4 regions of the Microbulbifer hydrolyticus genome follow, and region 4 is predicted to be linked to each of the others. Evidence: predicted binding sites of a transcription regulator. Region 4 holds the regulator's gene; each other region holds the start of a gene.
What was found. The regulator sigma-54, encoded in region 4, starts transcription at its own class of promoters, with help from an activator protein. The targets are predictions, from matches to a motif close to TGGCACANNNNTTGCNNT.

Region 1 (4,942 bases), 330 kb from region 4:
TATCACCGTACCGCAAGGCGCTGCACTGAAAGTCGCTCCCGGCGGTTTTCTGGTTGATGAAGTCAGCCAGCCCAGCGGCATTCCCGGATTCCTCGGCGGCCCTTCCAGACCCCCGGAGACTCGCGTCAAAGACCTGGTGGACGCCATCGACCGCGCCGCCAACGACAAACGTATTGCTGCGCTGGTACTGGAACTCGATTACCTCGCAGGCGCCAGTCTCAGTAAACTGGAAGAAGTCGGTGAAGCCGTACGGCGCTTCAAGGCCAGCGAAAAGCCGGTCTACGCCATCGGTGACAACTTCACCCAGGGGCAATACTTTCTCGCCAGCCATGCCGACAAGGTCTACCTGAACCCGATGGGTTCACTGCTGCTCACGGGCTTTGGCAGTTACCGCAACTACTACAAAAGTGCCCTCGACAAGCTGAAAATCAACTTCCACGTGTTCCGTGTGGGGGATTACAAAGACTTTATCGAGCCCTATACCCGCGATGACATGTCTCCCGCCTCTAGGGAAAACAATGCGCGCTGGTTGCATCAGTTATGGAGCGAGTACACCGAACAGGTCACCGGCCTGCGCAACCTGCCGCCCAACGCCGTGGACAACTACGTCGCCGACATGCCGCAAAACCTGCGCGCCGAAGGCGGTAGCTGGGCGAAAGCCGCCCTCGCCAACCAGTTTGTCGACAAGCTCCTCACCCGCCGCGCCGCTATGGCGGAAATGCAGGAGCTGGTCGGTGTCAGCGATGCCGACAAGTCCCAGTACAAACATATCAACGCGATGGATTACCTGCGCCATACCAAATTGGCCGACCTTTCCGATCCCCATTTGAAAAGTGACAAAATCGGCCTGATCAGTGCCGCCGGCGCCATCATCGATGGCGAAGCCCCCCCCGGACAGATCGGCAGCGCAAGTCTGGGCAAACTGATTGCTGAGGCACGCGAGAAAAAAGTCAAAGCCCTGGTACTGCGTATCGATAGCCCCGGAGGCTCCGCTTTCGCCTCCGAAGCCATCCGCCAGGAGCTGCTCGCCACCCGTGAAGCCGGTATCCCGGTGGTTATTTCCATGGGGAGCGTCGCCGCTTCTGGTGGCTACTGGATTGCGGCCGGTGGCGACCGCATTTGGGCCTCTCCGTCCACCATCACCGGCTCAATCGGCGTATTTGGCGCCTTCCCCACCTTTGAGGATTCCCTCGAGCACCTGGGTATCTATAACGACGGCGTCGGCACTACCGAGCTGGCCGGCACCATGCGGCTGGACCGCGCGCTGCCGGAGGCGGCCGCGGACATACTGCAACAGGGGGTGGAGCACACCTATGCGCAGTTCCTCCAGCTGGTAGCGGAAGCCCGCAGCAGTACCCCTCAGGAGATCCACAAGATTGCCCAGGGGCAGGTATGGACCGGACGCGCCGCACACAAACTGGGGCTGGTGGATGAATTGGGCAACCTCAAGGATGCCATTGCCGACGCCGCCCAGATCGCCAAGCTGGAAAACTACGACGTGGTTGAAATTCAGCGAGAGCTGACGCCCAGCGAAAAGATCATGCGTGCCCTGGCTGAAAATGTGGATGCCAAAATTGCCGCCAGTGTGGAGCAGAACCTCCCCCTCGGAGCCTGGTTCAGCAGCTTGCAACCGGCCTTGCAGCCGCTTGCGGAACTGAAGTCCTTCAAGGATCCACGCGCCCTTTATGTGCGCTGCATGCACTGCGTCGCACCCTGATTCGATAAATTCCTGCTGTGCCCTCGTACAGCAAAAAATGTGCGATCTCCGGCCGTAAAACGGTCGGGGATTGCTTTCCTCCCGTTGCTGCGCCCTTCTCCTGCCCCGTGTCCCACCCACCGCCTTACCAGACTATTCCCCTGCCACTATGCAGTCCGGTCGCCCAGGTTGCACCACAATGGCTCAGCTCGAAAACCTGCAGGGAGTCAACGCCCCATTATGACGCACCAATTCCCCGCCGTTTCACGGTCCCTGACCAACACAATGAATTACTCGCCAATCAACCGGCTACAAGCACCGTCGTAGCTCACTTTTCTCCGTCTGGCACTATTTTTGGATTGAGGTAATAGAGAGAAAGCAATAACGACCATTTAAATAAACGATAAAGTTCTGACCAACTCGGAAACTAATGACAGAAACAAAGAGCGCGGCGTACAACTCTTCGGATTTTCAATGGCTGGTCGCCAGCGACCTCGACGGCACCTTACTGGACCACTTCAGCTATTCCCACCTGCCAGCGAACGACACCCTGGAAAAACTCGAGTCCAGCGGTATACCGGTGATTCTCAACAGCAGCAAAACTCGCGACGAGATGCTGGAGCTGCGCCGGGCGCTCAACAACGAACATCCCTTTATTGTGGAAAATGGCTCGGCCATTTTCATTCCGCAGGGCTACTTCCCCCAAAGACCAGAGTTCGCGCGCGAGGAGTCGGGCTTTTGGATCGTCGAGCCCGGTGCGCGGCGCGATGACATTCTCGCCTTCCTGCAGCAAGATGGCGAAAAACACGGTGCGCCCTATCTCAACTTCGCAGCCGCCTCTACCGCAGAAATCGTCGCCGCGACCGGGCTTACCAGTGCCGAGGCGGAAAAGGCCAACCAGCGCAATTACTCCGAGCCCCTGCTGTGGCAGGGGGATGAACAGGAAAAACTCGCCTTTATTGCACGCGCCAACGCCTCCGGGTTCGCCACCCTTCAGGGCGGACGCTTCCTGCACGTACTGGGGCAGACCGACAAAGGGCGCGCCACGCAATTACTCAAGAAAGCCTACCAGCACTATACCGATCGCGAATGCCGCCTGATCGCCAGCGGTGACGGCCCAAACGATCTCGACATGCTCAGGGTGGCAGACATTGCCGTTATCGTTCGCTCTCCGGCACACCCTCCACCGAGCCTCCCCCACCACCCACACCTGATCGTTACCCGGGAGACAGGCCCACGCGGGTGGGCAGAGGCCATCGAAGAGATTTTCACTACCGACTCCAAGCATTCCGCGAACATTCGAATGTAAACAGACCCGAAATAAAGGAAGCAAACCGTGACCGACTTTTTTCAGAATGGCGACATCACGACCCTGCACAATCTCTCCAACCGCAGCCTGGAAGACATGGAAGCGGATCTGGTCCGTTTTTCCAAGCACCGCCCGATGTCGCTGTTGTTGCCTTCACTCTATTCGGAGCTGGAAGGCGAAGCGCTGCCGAAGATCCTCGATATCCTGGCAGATGTGCCCTACCTTTCCGAAATCGTGATCGGCCTGGATCGCGCGGATGAATCCCAGTACCGCGATGCGTTAAAGCAGTTCAGCGTCCTGCCGCAGCATGTCCGGGTTCTGTGGAACGATGGTCCACGCCTGCGCGAGCTGGACGCACAGCTGAAGAGCGACGGCCTCGCCCCCAAGGAAGCAGGTAAAGGGCGCAATGTCTGGTATTGCCTGGGTTATATCCTGGCCTCAGGCCGTGGTGAGGCGATTGCGCTGCACGACTGCGACATCGTCACCTACGACCGGATGATGCTGGCGCGCCTGTTTTACCCGATTGCCAATCCCAACTTCAGCTACGAATTCTGCAAAGGGTTTTACTCCCGTGTCGCCAATGGGAAAATCAATGGCCGCGTATGTCGGCTGCTGGTTACGCCGCTGGTGCGCACCCTGAAAAAGATTTATGGGCACACCCCCTACCTGGAATACATGGATAGTTTCCGCTATTCCCTCGCCGGGGAGTTTTCTTTCCGTCGGGATGTCATCAATGACCTGCGCATCCCCAGCGACTGGGGGCTGGAAATCGGCGTCCTGTCGGAGATGCACCGCAATTACTCGACCAACCGCCTGTGCCAGGTGGACATAGCGCACGCCTACGACCACAAGCACCAGGATGTTTCCTTCGATGATGAACAGGGCGGGCTGTCGAAAATGTCTATCGACATCGCCAAGTCATTTTTTCGCAAGCTCGCCACCCAGGGCACGGTATTCTCATCAGAGACCTTCCGCAGTATCAAAGCCACCTATTTCCGCGTAGCCCTCGACTTTGTTGAGACCTATCGCAACGATGCCATCATAAATGGCCTGAATTTTGATATTCATAAAGAAGAGCAGACGGTAGAACTCTTTGCCAGCAACCTGGTGAAGGCGGGACAGGCGTTCCTGGAAAACCCAATGGAAACCCCGTTTATCCCGAGCTGGAACCGCATTACCAGTGCCGAGCCCGGGTTCCTGAATCGGCTGCAACAGGCCGTCGAAGCGGATTACGAAGAGTACAACATCTAATCCACCAGACTAGTAGCCCGCACAAGTTTGAAGCAAAAAAACAACCGCATGGAAACCCGGGGGGAAGCCGTGAGCCATTCCAACTCTCAAGTTCCGATCAAGGATGTGCTCCACCAGAAAGTGGTGGATCACCTGGCCTTTATCTACCCGAATCTGGACATCGAGCCCATTGCCCACGAGCTGGTGCGCACCATGCGGCTGGACGATGACTGCCAGAGCCCCCTCGCCCACAAAAACCTGTGGGACCAGACCGATATTGCCGTCATCACTTACGGAAACAGCATTGTCAGCGACAACCAGCCGCCGCTGAAAACCTTGCACCACTTCCTGCAGGCGCACTTCCCAATGCTGATCAACACGGTGCATATACTGCCGTTTTTCCCCTACACCAGTGACGACGGTTTTGCGGTTTCCGCCTACAAGCAGGTCGATCCCCCCCTGGGAGACTGGAGCGATATCCTGCGCATCAGCACGGATTTTCACTTGATGGCGGACCTGGTAATCAACCACTGTTCAGCGAAACACGACTGGTTCCTGAATTACCAGGAGGGAAATGACCCGGGCAGCGACTTTTTTGTGGAAATGGATCCGGAAGAAGACCTCAGTAAAGTAGTACGCCCAAGGGTAACGCCGCTGCTGCGCGCCACTAGGACGCCAAGGGGAACCAGGCATGTATGGTGTACTTT
Region 2 (4,942 bases), 1.3 Mb from region 4:
ACGTTGAGGCGGTGAAAAAGGTCTTCGCGGAACTTGTGTTGTTCGACCAGCCGCTCGAGATCCTGGTGGGTGGCAGCGATAATTCGCACGTCTACTTTTACCGGAGTGTGGCCACCGACCCGATAAAACTCGCCGTCTGCCAATACCCGCAGCAGACGGGTCTGGGTCTCTGCGGGCATGTCCCCGATTTCATCCAGAAACAGGGTGCCGCCGTTGGCCTGCTCGAAGCGACCGGCGCGCTGTGAACTTGCGCCAGTAAACGCCCCTTTCTCGTGCCCGAACAGCTCGGACTCCATCAGATCCTTGGGGATCGCAGCCATATTGAGTGCGATAAACGGCTGATTTTTACGCGGGCTATGATTGTGCAGCGCCGCTGCCACGAGCTCTTTACCGGTACCGGACTCACCGTTGATCAGCACGGTGATATTGGAGTGGGAAAGGCGGCCGATTGCACGGAATACTTCCTGCATCGCCGGCGCCTCGCCGATAATTTCCTTATTGCCGGTACCATTTTCGATGATCACCGGCTCTTCCGGTTCCTGCTCGTTGGCATGTGCCAGCGCGCGGCGTGTGACCGCCACGGCCTCATCGACATCAAACGGTTTGGGCAGATATTCGAAAGCGCCACCCTGGTAAGCAGCTACCGCACTGTCGAGATCCGAGTGGGCAGTCATGATGATGATGGGCAGGGCGGGGCGTTCGGCCTGGAATCGTTGCAGCAGCTTGAAACCATCCGAGCCGGGCATGCGAATGTCGCTGATCACCACATCTGGTGATTCGCTGTAAAAATCGTCCAGCGCGCGGTCGCCATTTTCATAGCAGGTTGTTTCGATCCCCGCCCGGGAAAGGGCGCGCTCCAGCACCCAGCGGATGGAGCGGTCGTCATCAATGATCCATACGCGATTGTTCATAGTACTTTTCCGGCTCTGTGATTACGTTCTAATAGTTCTGGTCTTGGTTTTGCCACTGGCTTGTTCGCCGTTTTGCTACTCATTCGCCAGTGGTAAATAAATCTGGAATTCCGTCTGCCCGGGCTGGCTCTCGCATTTGATCAGCCCCCGGTGCTGGTTAATGATGTGCTGGGAGATGGAAAGCCCCAGCCCCGAGCCCTCGGCGCGCCCGGAAATCATCGGATAAAAAATCCGCTCGCGGATGTCTTCCGGAATTCCCGGGCCGTTGTCCACGATGTCAATGCGGCATACAAGCGGACAATGCCTCCGGCCGATGGTGAACTGCCGCTGCACCCGGGTGCGTATGGTCAGGTCTCCTTCCTCCAGGCCAATGCTTTCGGCAATCGCCTGCATCGCGTTGCGGGCAATATTCAGTACCGCCTGAATCAGCTGTTCGCTATCAGCCGGAATATCCGGAATCGACGGGTCGTAGTCCCGCCGGATGATCAACGCCCCGTCGCACTCGGCCTCGATCAGCTGCGCCACGCGCTCGGTGATTGAATGCACGTTGACCGATTGCAACCTCACCGGCTGGCGCGGCCCCAGCATCCGGTCCACCAGATTGCGCAGTCGGTCTGCCTCTTCGATGATGATCTGGGTGTACTCACCGAGGCCGTCATCCTCCAGGTCACTCAATTCCCTTTGCAGCAACTGTGCCGCTCCGCGAATTCCTCCCAGCGGATTTTTCACTTCGTGGGCCATGCCTCGCACCAGGTTGCGCGTGGTCTCCTGGGCTGAGATCAGCGCATCTTCACGTGCGATGCGCAGCAGGCGGTCCATGGACTGGACCTCCAGCAGCAACAGGCCCAGCTCGGTGAGGGGTGTCACCGAGTAGTCCACGGTGCACTCTTCCAGGTTGTGCAGCAGCCACAAGGCGCGCCGGACCGTGTATTTTTCGCCGGTGGCCAGTGCCGAGCGCAGCGCCTGCTCAGAGGAGCGAGACTCGCGCACGACCTCGTCGAGAGGCAGGCCAATAGAGCGGGCGCTGGAAGCCGCCACCAGATCCTCGGCAGCCGAGTTCAGGTAGCAGAGGGACAGGTTTTCATCGAGCACCAAAACGGCCGAGGTAAGGTTGTCCAAAAGCAGGCGTAGCTGGCGATCATTGAGCATTCAGGGGGTCCGATTTCGTTCATTGCTTCGGCTCGCCTATTGGGAGTGCAAGAAGCAAACCAAAATGGCGCAAAAAACCGGACACAGGAGAGGGTTTCAGGGGCGCCGGTGGCCGACCTCACAAGATGATGCACCAAAATCGTGCACAGAGCAAAAAACAGCCAGCTTTGATGCTCAGAAACGGGCGCGGGGCAAGTTACGGGGGTGTCGGGCGAGCGCGGACGGGCGCGTCCAGCGATTTGGGCACCGGGTGGGGAGCCCCCGGCGCTCAAGGTCATTGCGGCAGGGTATTGCCGCCGCCCTCGCAGTTAGCGAGGCGGTCGGTTAGCGCGGCTGTGGTTTGGGGGGCCTGGCGACGCCGGGGGCCTGGGGTAACTTCGGCATCTGCGGCGCCTGTTCGGCAGGGAAATCGGGGATCTGACCACCGGGACGCTTTACATGGACCTGGATGGCCTGGGACTGGGCCAGGGGGCGCCCACCAGCACCTAGCAACACCGCCTGTATCGTATGCGTGCCGCGCTCCAGTGCCGAGATATCCAGGCTGGTACCGGACGACGTACCCGACCAGCGCTGACCGTCAACCACAACAAAGAATTCGTAGCCGTCTTTGGGGACAGGGTCGAGGGCGACCTGCAGCACGACAAACCGCTGCCCCGGCGGGATGGTGGCGTCATTGGCGGGGCTCACGATCGCAAAGTTAACCGGGCCCTCGTAGTCATCGCGGTCGCGCCTATCCCCGGGGGACAGCTTACGTGTCCGCAACGGCTGCTTCGGCGCGATGGGCTGTACGTTGATGGGGCCTATCTCGACCTTCTCGGCTTTCTGGCCAGCGGGGGGGCTGTCACTGAATGTCACCCGGCCATCCGGTCCGACAATCTTGTATACGCTGCCACCTGAGGTGCCACTCGCCTTTTTGTCATCGGCCGCCGAGTCCTGCTGCGCCAGAACCGGCGCAGCCAGCAACACCGCCAGCAGTGCAATCCACCTGATCATGGGCTTTCCTGCCTCTCACTTTCTATTTGAGGTTGCATAGTAAAGGCTAGTGTACTCCTCTCTCCTCTACCCGCATAAAAAAAGCCCACACCTTGCGGGTGTGGGCTTTCTCGTCATCTTTGCACCGTTCTCACCAGACCGCTGTATGAACAGAGCCCGGCGGCGGCGCTCAGATGATACTCCGTTTTAAACGGTAGCGCCTGCGGCGTTTAAGGCCGGGGCGCTCTCGCCGTTTTTATACAGAGTAATACAGCTCGAACTCAACCGGGTGAGTGGTCATGTTCACACGCTGCACCTCTTCGCGCTTCAGTTCGATGAAGGCGTCGATGGCGTCGTCGGTGAATACACCACCTTCGGTCAGGAACGCGCGGTCCTGATCCAGGCAGTCCAGAGCCTGTTCCAGGCTGGAAGCAACGGTCGGGTACTCGGCCAGCTCTTCTGCCGGCAGGTCGTACAGGTCCTTGTCCGCAGCGTCGCCCGGGTGGATCTTGTTCTTCACGCCGTCGAGGCCAGCCATCAGCAGGGCTGCAAAGGCCAGGTACGGGTTGGCGGTCGGATCCGGGAAGCGGGTCTCGATACGCTTGCCTTTCGGGCTCGGCACGAACGGAATACGGATGGACGCAGAGCGGTTGCGCGCGGAGTAGGCCAGGATTACCGGCGCTTCGAAGCCCGGAACCAGACGCTTGTAAGAGTTGGTGGAAGAGTTACAGATCGCGTTCAGAGCGCGCGCGTGCTTGATGATACCGCCGATGTAGAACAGGGCAGTTTCAGACAGGCCAGCGTAAGCGTCACCGGCGAACTGGTTTACGCCGTCTTTGCTGAAGGACTGGTGCACGTGCATACCGGAACCGTTGTCACCTACCAGCGGCTTGGGCATGAAGGTCGCGGTTTTGCCGTAAGCGTGCGCTACGTTGTGTACCGCGTACTTCAGGATCTGAACCTCGTCCGCTTTCTTGGTCAGGGTGTTGGCGCCAACGCCGATTTCACACTGGCCAGCAGTACCCACTTCGTGGTGGTGTACTTCAATTTCCAGGCCCATGGCTTCCATCGCGGAACACATGGCAGCGCGGATATCGTGCAGGGAGTCGACCGGCGGAACCGGGAAGTAGCCGCCCTTAACGCCCGGACGGTGACCCATGTTGCCTTCCGCGAAAGAGGCACCGGAAGACCAGGCCGCTTCTTCAGAATTGATTTTGTAGAAGGCGCCACCCATTTCGGCACCCCAGGTGATGTCGTCGAATACGAAGAACTCGGGCTCCGGACCGAACAGCGCGGTATCACCGAAACCGGTGGACTTCAGGTATTCCTCGGCGCGCAGCGCGATGGAACGCGGGTCGCGCTCGTAGCCCTGGCCGGTGATCGGGTCGACAATGTTACAGCGAATGATGACAGTCGCTTCGTCGGTGAACGGGTCCAGGAAAGAGGTTTCGTCGTCCGGCATCAGGATCATGTCGGATTCGTTGATGCCCTTCCAACCTGCGATGGAGGAACCGTCGAACATCTTGCCTTCTTCGAAGAACTCGCCGCCAACTTCCTTAGACGGAATGGAAACGTGTTGTTCCTTACCTTTGGTATCGGTGAAGCGCAGGTCTACCCATTTGGCTTCGCTCTCTTTAATCAGTCCGAGCGTTTTCGCTGACATTGCAGTCCTCCAAGAATGAAAAGTTATGTGTTGCGCCAATTCGCATTGTCTTGTGGCAACAGTCGAAGCAAGGAGTGTGCCAAATTGGGGCAAACGGGCTATAGATCTTATCCGGGGTGCTGAGCCCAACAACAGCGGCCGGTTTTGAGTCACCTGCCACTACGGCACAAACACAGTAGTCCCAAAAATGGTGCCCCCAAAGAGCCGCATGCACTATTTTGGGGCCAGCAAGTCACGAAAAGCACCA
Region 3 (4,942 bases), 270 kb from region 4:
GTCGATCTCGGCAACAAGCCCGCGGCCGATCACACCGGCGTTGGCAATAGGATCCCAGTTATCGATGGCGTACAGCTGGGGTTCCTGGTCGGGTAAAAAAAACAGGGCAATCTGACGATCGCCCACAAGAGCGCACACTCCGGAATTGGCTACAAGATCTGATCGCTTGCAGACTTGCAGCCACTCGGCGCGGGTTATGGCAACTTCGCTCATTCTGGTTCTCCACAATTAAGGGTGGTGAAAAATTAATAATTCTTTACTAGCGCTCTACCCACTGAAGGTAGATGCGAAGGTGGAGTGCCGGGCGGGAGGTTTCAGGAGCGTCGCAAACAGGATGTTTGCGCCGCAGCGCCCAGGGATGGGTTCACCGCGGTCCTGAAACCTCCCGCCCGGTGCTCCACCGCCAGCGGGCTTCTCTAAGACTTAAGCCGGCTCGGCAATCTTGACGATTTCTTCCTGGGTGGCCGGGCGGCGCTGTTTGCGCTCCTCCACGAACACGATTTTCTCGTCCTTCTCGTCGGTGTTCACGAACTGACGGAAGCGCTTCAGCATCTCCGGGTCATTGATCGCGGTTTTCCACTCACACTGGTAAGTGCCGACCACATTGCCCATCTGGCGCTCGAGTTCTTCGCAGATACCCAGCTTGTCCTCGATAACCACTTCGCGCAGGTAATCCAGACCGCCTTCCAGATTCTCCAGCCAGACTGACGTCCGCTGCAGCTTGTCCGCGGTGCGCACGTAGAACATCAGCACGCGGTCGATGTATTTGATCAGCGTTACGTCGTCCAGGTCGGTGGCGAACAGATCCGCATGGCGCGGGCGCATACCGCCGTTGCCGCAGACATACAGGTTCCAGCCATTCTCGGTGGCAATCACACCGATGTCCTTGCTCTGTGCTTCCGCGCACTCACGAGTACAGCCGGAAACCGCCATCTTGATCTTGTGCGGGGAGCGCAGGCCCTTGTAGCGGTTCTCGACGGTCAGCGCCATGCCAACACTGTCCTGAACCCCGAAGCGGCACCAGGTGCTGCCCACGCAGGATTTGACCGTGCGCAGGGACTTACCGTAGGCGTGGCCGGTCTCAAAGCCCGCGTCGGTCAGCTCGCGCCAGATCTCCGGCAGCTCTTCCAGGCGCGCACCGAACAGGTCGATACGCTGGCCGCCGGTGATCTTGGTGTACAGGTCGTACTTCTTCGCCACCTGGCCGAGCACAATCAGTTTCTCGGGGGTAATTTCACCGCCGGCGATACGCGGAACCACGGAGTAGGTACCGTTTTTCTGCATATTGGCCATGAAGGTATCGTTGGTGTCCTGCAGGCCAACGTGCGGCTTCTTGTGGATGTGCTCGTTCCACAGGGAGGCAAAAATGGAAGCCGCGGTCGGTTTACAGATTTCACAGCCCTTGCCACTGCCGTGCTTGTGCAGCAGCTCATCGAAGGTCTTGATCTCTTCCACCTGCACCATGTGGAAAATTTCCTGGCGGGTGTAAGGGAAGTGTGGACAGAGGTTGTTGTTAACCTCGACCCCCAGTGCCGCCAGCTCGGTATCCACCACATTTTTCAGCAGCGCCGCGCAGCCACCACAACCGGTGGAGGCTTTGGTTGCATCCTTTACATCACCCAGCGAGCAGCAGCCGCCCTGAACCGCGCCGACGATATCGCCCTTGCTCACGTTGTGGCAGGAACAGATGGTGGCGGTATCTGGCAGCGCGTTTGCGCCCAGTGCCGGAGCTGCGCCATCCAGAGACGGCAGGATCAGTTGCTCCGGATGTTCCGGAAGATCCATATCGTTCAGGTGATATTGCAGCAGGGTGTCGTAGTCACCGGTGTCACCTACCAGCACCGCACCGCGCAGCTTCTTGCCTTCACTGTCGGTGATCATGCGCTTGTAAACGCCGGTCTGTTCGTCGACAAAGGTGATCGCCGCAGAGCCTTCCGCGCGGCCGTGCGCATCGCCGATGGAGCCTACCTCTACACCCAGCAGTTTCAGCTTGGTGCTCATGTCGGCGCCGTTGAATTCTGCTGCCTCACCACACAACAGGGATACGGCTGTGCGTGCCATGGTGTAGCCGGGGGCTACCAGGCCGAAGATGAAGTTATTGAACAGCGCACACTCGCCGATGGCGAAAATATTCTTGTCGGATGTACGGCAGTTATTGTCGATCACGATACCGCCGCGCTCACCCAGTTCGATACCGGCGGATTTCGCCAGGCTGTCTTCCGGGCGGATACCGGCGGAGAACACGATCAGGTCGGTATCCAGGGAAGTGTCGCCCTTGAAGTTCATGCGCAGGCGGCCGCCGTCGACTTCTTCAATCAGCTCGGTGGCGGTGCTGGTGTGTACGGTTACGCCGAGTTCTTCAATTTTTTCCCGCAGCAGCTTGGAGCCGCCTTCGTCCAGCTGAACGGACATCAGGCCCGGTGCGAATTCCACCACGTGGGCGTCGAGGCCCAACTGCTTCAGAGCGTTGGCTGCTTCCAGGCCGAGCAGGCCACCACCGACCACAACGCCAACCTTGCCGTCTTTGGCTGCGGCCTGGATCTTGTCGAGGTCTTCGATGGTACGGTAAACAAAGCACTTCTCGTGCTGGTGGCCGGGGATCGGCGGAACAAAAGGATAGGAGCCGGTAGCCAGTACCAGGTGATCGTAGGATTCGGTGGCGCCGCTCGCAGAAGTGACCACCTTGGCCTCGCGGTCGATGCCCACAGCGGCATCGTTCAGGCGCAGGTCGTAACCCCATTCACGGTACTGCTCAACCTTGCCCATGGCGAGGTCGTCCGCAGTGCGGCCGCCAAAGTATTCAGAGAGGTGTACCCGGTCGTAGGCGGGGCGGGGCTCGGCACAGAATACCAGCACGTCGAACAATTCCCGTTCGGGACGGTTTGCCAGTTGTTCCAGGAAGTGGTGACCCACCATGCCGTTGCCGATGACGACGATTTTTTGCTTAACCATAATCTCTGCCGTGTTTTGCGAGGTCTAGTACCAGGTGTTGGTGCCTGAGGTTCGCGACAGAAGAAAAGCGCTGGGGGGGCCGGGGAAGCTGGAGGCTGCACGGGCGTCCCCTCTTCTGTCGAAGAGTGTCAGGCGCCGTTGCCTTGCTAAAAGAATTTCGGGTTGTGACTAATGGTATTCAATCTCTATGCCAACTCGTGGCTCGAGCCCGGCCCTTGGGGGTACCGCAATGTTCACCGGGTTTTAGAGAAAACGCGGTATAAATTGGCAGTCAGGTGCGCGACAAATTGGTGCGCTTTCGTGGTGCGCGCCCCAAGTTGGCACGCGCATGGTGCGGGGTGCCGGTAGAGCAGAGGCCGGAACACAGTGTATTTCAGCGCAGGCACTGCTTACAGGAAATACAGAAAGTGGGAGAGTGTCGCGAGAGCGGCGACCACCTGCCAGAACAGCAGAGGATTGCGCTCCATCAGCGGCGGCTTTTTCTGGTTGATGAACTTTTTGTTCGGTGTGCTCAGGTCGTGAACCAGTTCGGACAGGGCGGGGTAGCGACTTCTGGGATCCGGTGCACAGGCGCGACGCAGGGCGCCGTCGATCCATTCCGGCAAGTCATCCCGGTACTTGCGCGCGCTGATATAGCGCATGCTCGCGTAGTTTTTCAGCTGGTATTGGCTACTGCCAAAGCGCTCTTTGTAAGGGTAGTGGCCGGTGAGTAGCTCATAGGCGATCACGCCGAGGGAAAATATATCCGAGCGGTGGCTGGCGGCGTCTCCCATGAAATATTCCGGCGCGCAGTAATTCTTGCTGCCCGGCGGTGCGCTGTCCTGGTAACGCAGTAGTTCCTGCAATCCCGCAGCATTGGCGCCGCCCAGGTCGATCAGCTTCAGGCGGCCGTTGCGGTCTACCATGATGTTTTCCGGCTTCAGGTCGCCGTGCACGATTTCCAGCCGCTGTAGCCGGCGCAGTGCGCTGACCAGTTGCTGCACCAGGTTGCGCACCTGGTCGAGCGGTGGCTGCGGGTTGAGCTGCATCCACTGGCGCAGGTTCTGGCCGTCCACATACTCCATCACATGGTAGAGGAACTTTCGCTCTTTGCGCGGGGGAAAAATCTTGACAATGGCGGGGTGCTCCAGCCGCCGTCCGGTCCATTCTTCAGCGATAAAACGCTCGATATAGGCCGGGTCGTCGATAAAATTTTCCGACGGCGCCTTCAATGCCCGCAGTGTTTCACCTTCCCCGTTGCGATCGGACTCCATGTCCCGCACCAGATACAGGTAGCTACGACTGCTGGCGTGCAGCTCCTGCAGGACTTCGTAGTTTTCAATCTTGTTGCCGGGGCGCAAGGGGGGAGGGAAGGGTAGCTCGCTCGTGGCGAGCAGCAAGTCGTCTGTTTCCAGTCCATCCAGCGCGTTTACCTGGCACAGGGCCAGGCTGAGGTTGTCGCCACTGCCGTTCTCGACTGCGGCGGTAATCAGTGGTGTCGAGGCTTCAACCCCATGCTGGCAAAGAATTTCGGTAAGCTGCACTTTCGGCAGGCAATCGTGAATGCCGTCGGTGGTCACACAGAAAAGGTCCCCGACCTCCAGTGGCTCCTGCCGGTAATCCACCTCAACATGCGCATCCATTCCCAGCGCCCGGCTCAGAAAGGTCCGTCCCGGCCCGAGCGCACGGCTGTGGTCCCGGGTCAGGCATTCCAGTTTACCTGCGCGCAGACGATAGATTCGTGAATCCCCGATATGAATCAGGTGCGCAGTGGAGCCTTTCAGCACCACCGCCGAAAAGGTTGTCAGCCAGCCGCGTTGTACCTCATCTGCGCCGCCGCTCTGCCGGTACAGCCAGCTGTTCAGAGCCTGTAACACCCGCGCCGCCGCCTGCTTTACCGACCAGGAATCCGGCGTGCTGTAGTAGTCGGAAATAAACCCGCTAACCGCCGCACGCGCTGCCGCGCCGCCGGCCTCTGCGCTGCCCACGCCATCGGCAATCGCCGCCAGTG
Region 4 (4,942 bases):
CCTGGGTATAACCCGCCTGATCCAAGGCCGGGAAGACAAATACAGCGCGTTTCTGGAGCTGTTCGCCAACGAGCCCTATGACATGGAAAATATCGCGTATATGGGCGACGACTATCCAGACCTGCTATTGATGACCAGGGTCGGATGCCCCATCGCGGTTCCCAATGCAGCGCCGCCAGTAGCGGAACGCGCCCTGTTTACCACCGAGCGCAGTGGCGGCCTCGGCGCGGTCCGGGAAGTATGTGACCGCATCATGCTCGCCCAGGGAACGTTTGAAGCGGCACTGTCACCCTACCTGGCTGAAACTGGTAATTAACAGCCCTCAGAGCCGGAACCAACCGCCCCCGGTAAGCGACTAACTGTAAGGCCGACAACAAAGGCCACCGTGCAAAAGGAAACACTCAACGCATGCGCACCTGGCTTCCAATGGTCATTGTGGTCACGCTGATTTCCCTCGGGCTCTGGTTTACCGAGAGCCCTCCGGAGCAGTTGCTGGGCAAGCGCCCCACGCAACAGGAGCACAACAAGGCGGCGGATCTTATAATCCGGGGCGCCCGCACGCGCCACTACAGCGCCGCGGGCACGCTTGCCTATGAAGTGGATGCCGAGCGCGTGACGTTTTTCCAGTTTGCCCGCCGGGACAGGGCGGACCTCACCGAACCGCGCATGATGTTCTATCAGGGAGAAGATTCCCGCTGGCGCACAGAGTCCCGCACCGGCGTTGCCTTCAACAATGGGCAACGGGTGGTACTCGAGGGTGACGTATCCATCCGGGAACTACCGGAACCGGGAATAACCCTGCGCACCCCCAGAATCGTGATCAAGCCCCGTGAGGAATTCGCCGAGACCGACAAAGTTGTTACCATTGCCGACGGCCCCAATCGCACTACTGGCAAGGGCCTGCGCGCGGATCTCAAACAAGACAAGGTAGAAATTCTGTCCGATGTGGAAAGCAGCTATGAAGCCCAATGAATTCGCCCGTCATCGGCCAACGATAACCGCTAAGAGCCGCGCACTTTGGGGCACCGTCCTTGCCACCCTGATACTGGCCACCAATGCGCTGGCGCTACCGAATGACCGCGAGCAACCGGTGAAAGTGTCCGCCGATAAACTGGAAGCCAATCGCAGCAAGAACCTCTCTGTGTACAGCGGCAATGTGGTTATCCGTCAGGGGTCCCTGCAAATTCGCGCGGATCGCGTGGAGGTTCACGGCAGCGCCAAAGGCGAAATCAGCAAGGTAGTGGCCACCGGCACCCCGGCCCACTTCCAGCAACAGGTGGAGGAAAGCACCAGCCCGGTCAAGGCCCGCGCCAGGCGAATCGAGTTCCTGGTGAGCAGTGACGCCCTGCAACTGACCGGCGAGGCCTTCGTCGACCGCGATGGCAATACGCTGTCTGCCGAACGTATCGATTACGATCTCAACAGCGAGCAGATGCAGGCTCAGGGGCAGTCAGAGAAGAAGCGCGTGGAAATGATCTGGAAGCCGGAATCCAAGCCGGCCGAAGACGGCCAGTAGCCTCCCACTGAGGTCACAAGCGCAAATACCCGAAAAAATTACCAAGCTGGAGCCGCAATGCCGCTCCACTAGATACCGGAATTCGCCATGCCGACGCTCAAAGCGTTACATCTCGCCAAGCAGTACAAAAAGCGCAAAGTCGTCCAGGATGTCTCCGTGAGCGTATCCAGCGGCCAGGTCGTTGGACTGCTGGGCCCCAACGGCGCAGGTAAAACCACCTGCTTCTACATGATTGCCGGACTGGTTCAGGCAGACGCGGGACAGGTGCTGATCGACAGCGAAGACATTACCGGCTTCTCCATGCACGGCCGTGCTCGCAAGGGGATTGGCTATCTTCCGCAGGAGGCGTCGGTGTTTCGCCGCCTGTCGGTGGCCGACAATATTCTCGCCATCCTGGAAACTCGCAAGGACCTCAGCAAGAGCCAGCGCAAAGAACAGCTGGAAGCCCTGCTGGAAGAGTTTCACATCACCCATATCCGCGACAGCCTGGGCATGGCGCTGTCTGGCGGCGAGCGCCGACGTGTGGAGATTGCGCGCGCCCTGGCCACCAACCCGGCTTTTGTCCTGCTCGACGAGCCCTTCGCCGGCGTGGATCCTATCTCCGTCAACGATATCAAGCAGATTATCCGCCATCTGCGCGACCGGGGTATCGGCGTCCTGATCACCGACCACAATGTGCGCGAAACCCTGGACATCTGCGAGACCGCCTATATCGTCAGTGAGGGCCATATTATCGCCTCCGGAAACCCCAGGGACGTCGCAGAAAACAAACAAGTGAAAGATGTCTATCTGGGACATGAGTTCACCATCTAGGCAGATTCAGGTATTTTCATCTGCCCATTTCCCTTTTCTTTAGGCAGTCATCATACCTAACCCCCCTGTGACCGGAGTCTCAAAATTTTTCGGCACGCTTATTGCTTAACCCGCCCCTTGTGTTCCGAATTGCCCCGCGGTAGTCTGCAGGAAATGAGCTTTACGCCGCCGCTTCAAGCATCAAATTTGTCGCGGCGGGCCAACGCCAGATTTTTCTGCCGGCAACCCCCATATGAAGCAGTCACTCCAGTTAAAACTCGGCACACAGCTGACGATGACACCGCAGCTGCAGCAGGCTATTCGTCTGCTGCAATTGTCGACGCTGGATCTGCAACAGGAAATCCAGTCGGCACTCGACAGCAATCCGTTGCTGGAATCGGACTTCGATGAAAATGCCGGCGAGTCCCATCAGGACCAGAACACCCCCGCCAGCTCCGAAGGACAGGAGCGGGAAACCGCCGAGCGCGAAAGTGCCCGCGAGGCCCAGAACGAATCCTCCGCTGACGGCGAATGGAACAGCGAAATCCCGGATGACCTGCCGGTAGACACCCGCTGGGACGACATCTACACCAGTGGCAGTTACAGCGGCGGCGACGGCGAAGACTATGCGCTCGAGCAACGCAATGCCGCTTCAGAGAGCCTGCAGGATCACCTGGTGTGGCAGCTGAACCTGACCCCACTGACCGATATCGACAAACTGATCGGTGAGGCCCTGATCGACGCCATCGCCCCCAACGGGTTCCTCGACGCGGACCTCGACGAAATGGCTGCGGCCTTCGGGGTCGACACGGACGAAGTGCAGGCGGTGCTGAAGACCATTCAGCAGCTCGAACCCGCAGGTTGCGGGGCCCGAGACCTGCGTGAGAGCCTGCTCCTGCAGCTGCGCCAACTACCCGAACACACCCCCTGGCTCGCTCAGGCCCAAACTGTTGTGGGCCAGCATCTCGATCTGCTGGGCAAACGGGACTTTCGCCAACTGAGTCGTCGCACCCGCCTGAGCGAAGCACAGCTCGGCGAGGTCATGCGCCTGATCCAGACCCTCACCCCCTACCCAGGTGAAGCATTTGGCGGCGAAGAACCCCAGTACGTGGTGCCCGATGTGATTGTGAGCCGCAAGCAGCATCGCTGGGTGGTGGAACTGAACCCGGAAACAACGCCCAAGCTGCGCATCAATGATACCTACGCCTCACTGATCAAGCGCGCTGACAATTCCAGCGACAACAACTACCTGCGCGATAATTTACAGGAAGCGCGCTGGTTCCTGAAAAGCCTGCAGAGCCGCCACGAGACACTGCTGAAAGTGGCCAGCTGCATCGTGGAAAAGCAGCAGGGCTTTTTCGAACAGGGGCCAGAAGCGATGAAACCCATGGTACTGGCCAACATCGCCGAGACCATCGGCATGCACGAGTCCACCATCTCCAGGGTTACAACTCAGAAGTACATGCTGACTCCGCGCGGGGTTTTCGAGCTCAAGTACTTCTTCTCCAGCCATGTCAGCACCGACTCCGGCGAGGATGCTTCCTCCACCGCCATCCGCGCCCTGATCCGCAAACTGATCGACGCCGAGCAGCCGCGCAAACCCCTGTCTGACAATAAGATTACCCAGGAGCTCGACTCCCAGGGCATCAAGGTGGCTCGCCGCACGGTGGCCAAATACCGCGAGTCCATGGGTATACCATCTTCCAGCGAGCGGAAACGACTGATATAGATAGATCAGTCACAAAATAGGGCTGTTCAACACTACCCCGGTCAGTTTCTGGGCAACCAATAGCCAGACATTGAGTGTATCCTTCCATTCTGGCGCACTTCCTAGTAGGGTTGCCGCCCTGTGCGGGGGTGCAGCCCAATTGTGTTGTACCCGATGAGGAGAAATCCATGCAGATCAATATCAGTGGCCACCATGTAGACGTAACTCCGGCCATTCGCGATTACTGCCAGACCAAACTGGACAAGCTCTCCCGCCACAATGACCTGATCACCAATACCCAGGTCATCCTGTCCGTCGACAAACTTATCCAGAAGGCCGAGGCACGGGTTCACGTGAACGGAAACAAGGATATCTTTGCCGATTCGGAGTCAGAGGACATGTACGCAGCGATCGATTCGCTGACTGACAAACTCGACCGGCAACTGCTGAAACACAAAGAAAAGTTACGCAGTCACCGCTAGTCGTAACACAACCCAGGTTACCGGCTGGCCTGTACCGCTAGATCATCAGTAAGTTATGACATTGGAAGCATTACTCTCTCCCCGCCTGAGCCTTTGCCATCTGGCGGGGAGCAGCAAGAAAAAGCTGTTACTCAACATCGCCCAGGCGATCTCAGAACAATACCCCGATCTGGATTCCGATACCGTGTTCAACCAGCTGGTAGCCCGGGAACGCCTGGGCTCCACCGGTATTGGCGAGGGTGTTGCCATCCCCCACTGCCGCCTGCCCGGCTGTGAGCAGCCCATCGGCGTTCTCTGTACTACCTCTCCCGCCGTAGATTTTGATGCCATCGACCGCCAGCCGGTTGACCTGCTTTTCGCATTGCTGGTTCCTGAAGACTCCGAGCAGGAGCACCTGGACACATTGGCGGAAATTGCCGCCCTGTTCAGCGACAGCCGCGTACG

Region 1: the regulator sigma-54 is predicted to act here: its motif matches at 2,040-2,057, upstream of GTQ55_RS11790 (HAD-IIB family hydrolase).
Region 2: the regulator sigma-54 is predicted to act here: its motif matches at 2,105-2,122, upstream of glnL (nitrogen regulation protein NR(II)).
Region 3: the regulator sigma-54 is predicted to act here: its motif matches at 3,128-3,145, upstream of nirB (nitrite reductase large subunit NirB).

What each region holds. Positions count from the first base shown of each region.
Region 1 is NZ_CP047491.1:2,763,923-2,768,864, forward strand. Features, by position in the region: gene sppA (signal peptide peptidase SppA) at 1-1,717, shown strand, start outside; gene GTQ55_RS11790 (HAD-IIB family hydrolase) at 2,127-3,005, shown strand; gene GTQ55_RS11795 (glycosyltransferase family protein) at 3,033-4,256, shown strand; gene GTQ55_RS11800 (sugar phosphorylase) at 4,326-4,942, shown strand, end outside.
Region 2 is NZ_CP047491.1:216,905-221,846, reverse strand. Features, by position in the region: gene glnG (nitrogen regulation protein NR(I)) at 1-911, opposite strand, end outside; gene glnL (nitrogen regulation protein NR(II)) at 987-2,060, opposite strand; gene GTQ55_RS00960 (DUF4124 domain-containing protein) at 2,385-3,053, opposite strand; gene glnA (glutamate--ammonia ligase) at 3,289-4,695, opposite strand.
Region 3 is NZ_CP047491.1:3,369,782-3,374,723, reverse strand. Features, by position in the region: gene nirD (nitrite reductase small subunit NirD) at 1-213, opposite strand, end outside; gene nirB (nitrite reductase large subunit NirB) at 424-2,952, opposite strand; gene GTQ55_RS14350 (bifunctional protein-serine/threonine kinase/phosphatase) at 3,342-4,942, opposite strand, start outside.
Region 4 is NZ_CP047491.1:3,096,658-3,101,599, forward strand. Features, by position in the region: gene GTQ55_RS13280 (KdsC family phosphatase) at 1-316, shown strand, start outside; gene lptC (LPS export ABC transporter periplasmic protein LptC) at 409-972, shown strand; gene lptA (lipopolysaccharide transport periplasmic protein LptA) at 959-1,516, shown strand; gene lptB (LPS export ABC transporter ATP-binding protein) at 1,604-2,329, shown strand; gene GTQ55_RS13300 (RNA polymerase factor sigma-54) at 2,562-4,037, shown strand; gene hpf (ribosome hibernation-promoting factor, HPF/YfiA family) at 4,205-4,498, shown strand; gene ptsN (PTS IIA-like nitrogen regulatory protein PtsN) at 4,554-4,942, shown strand, end outside.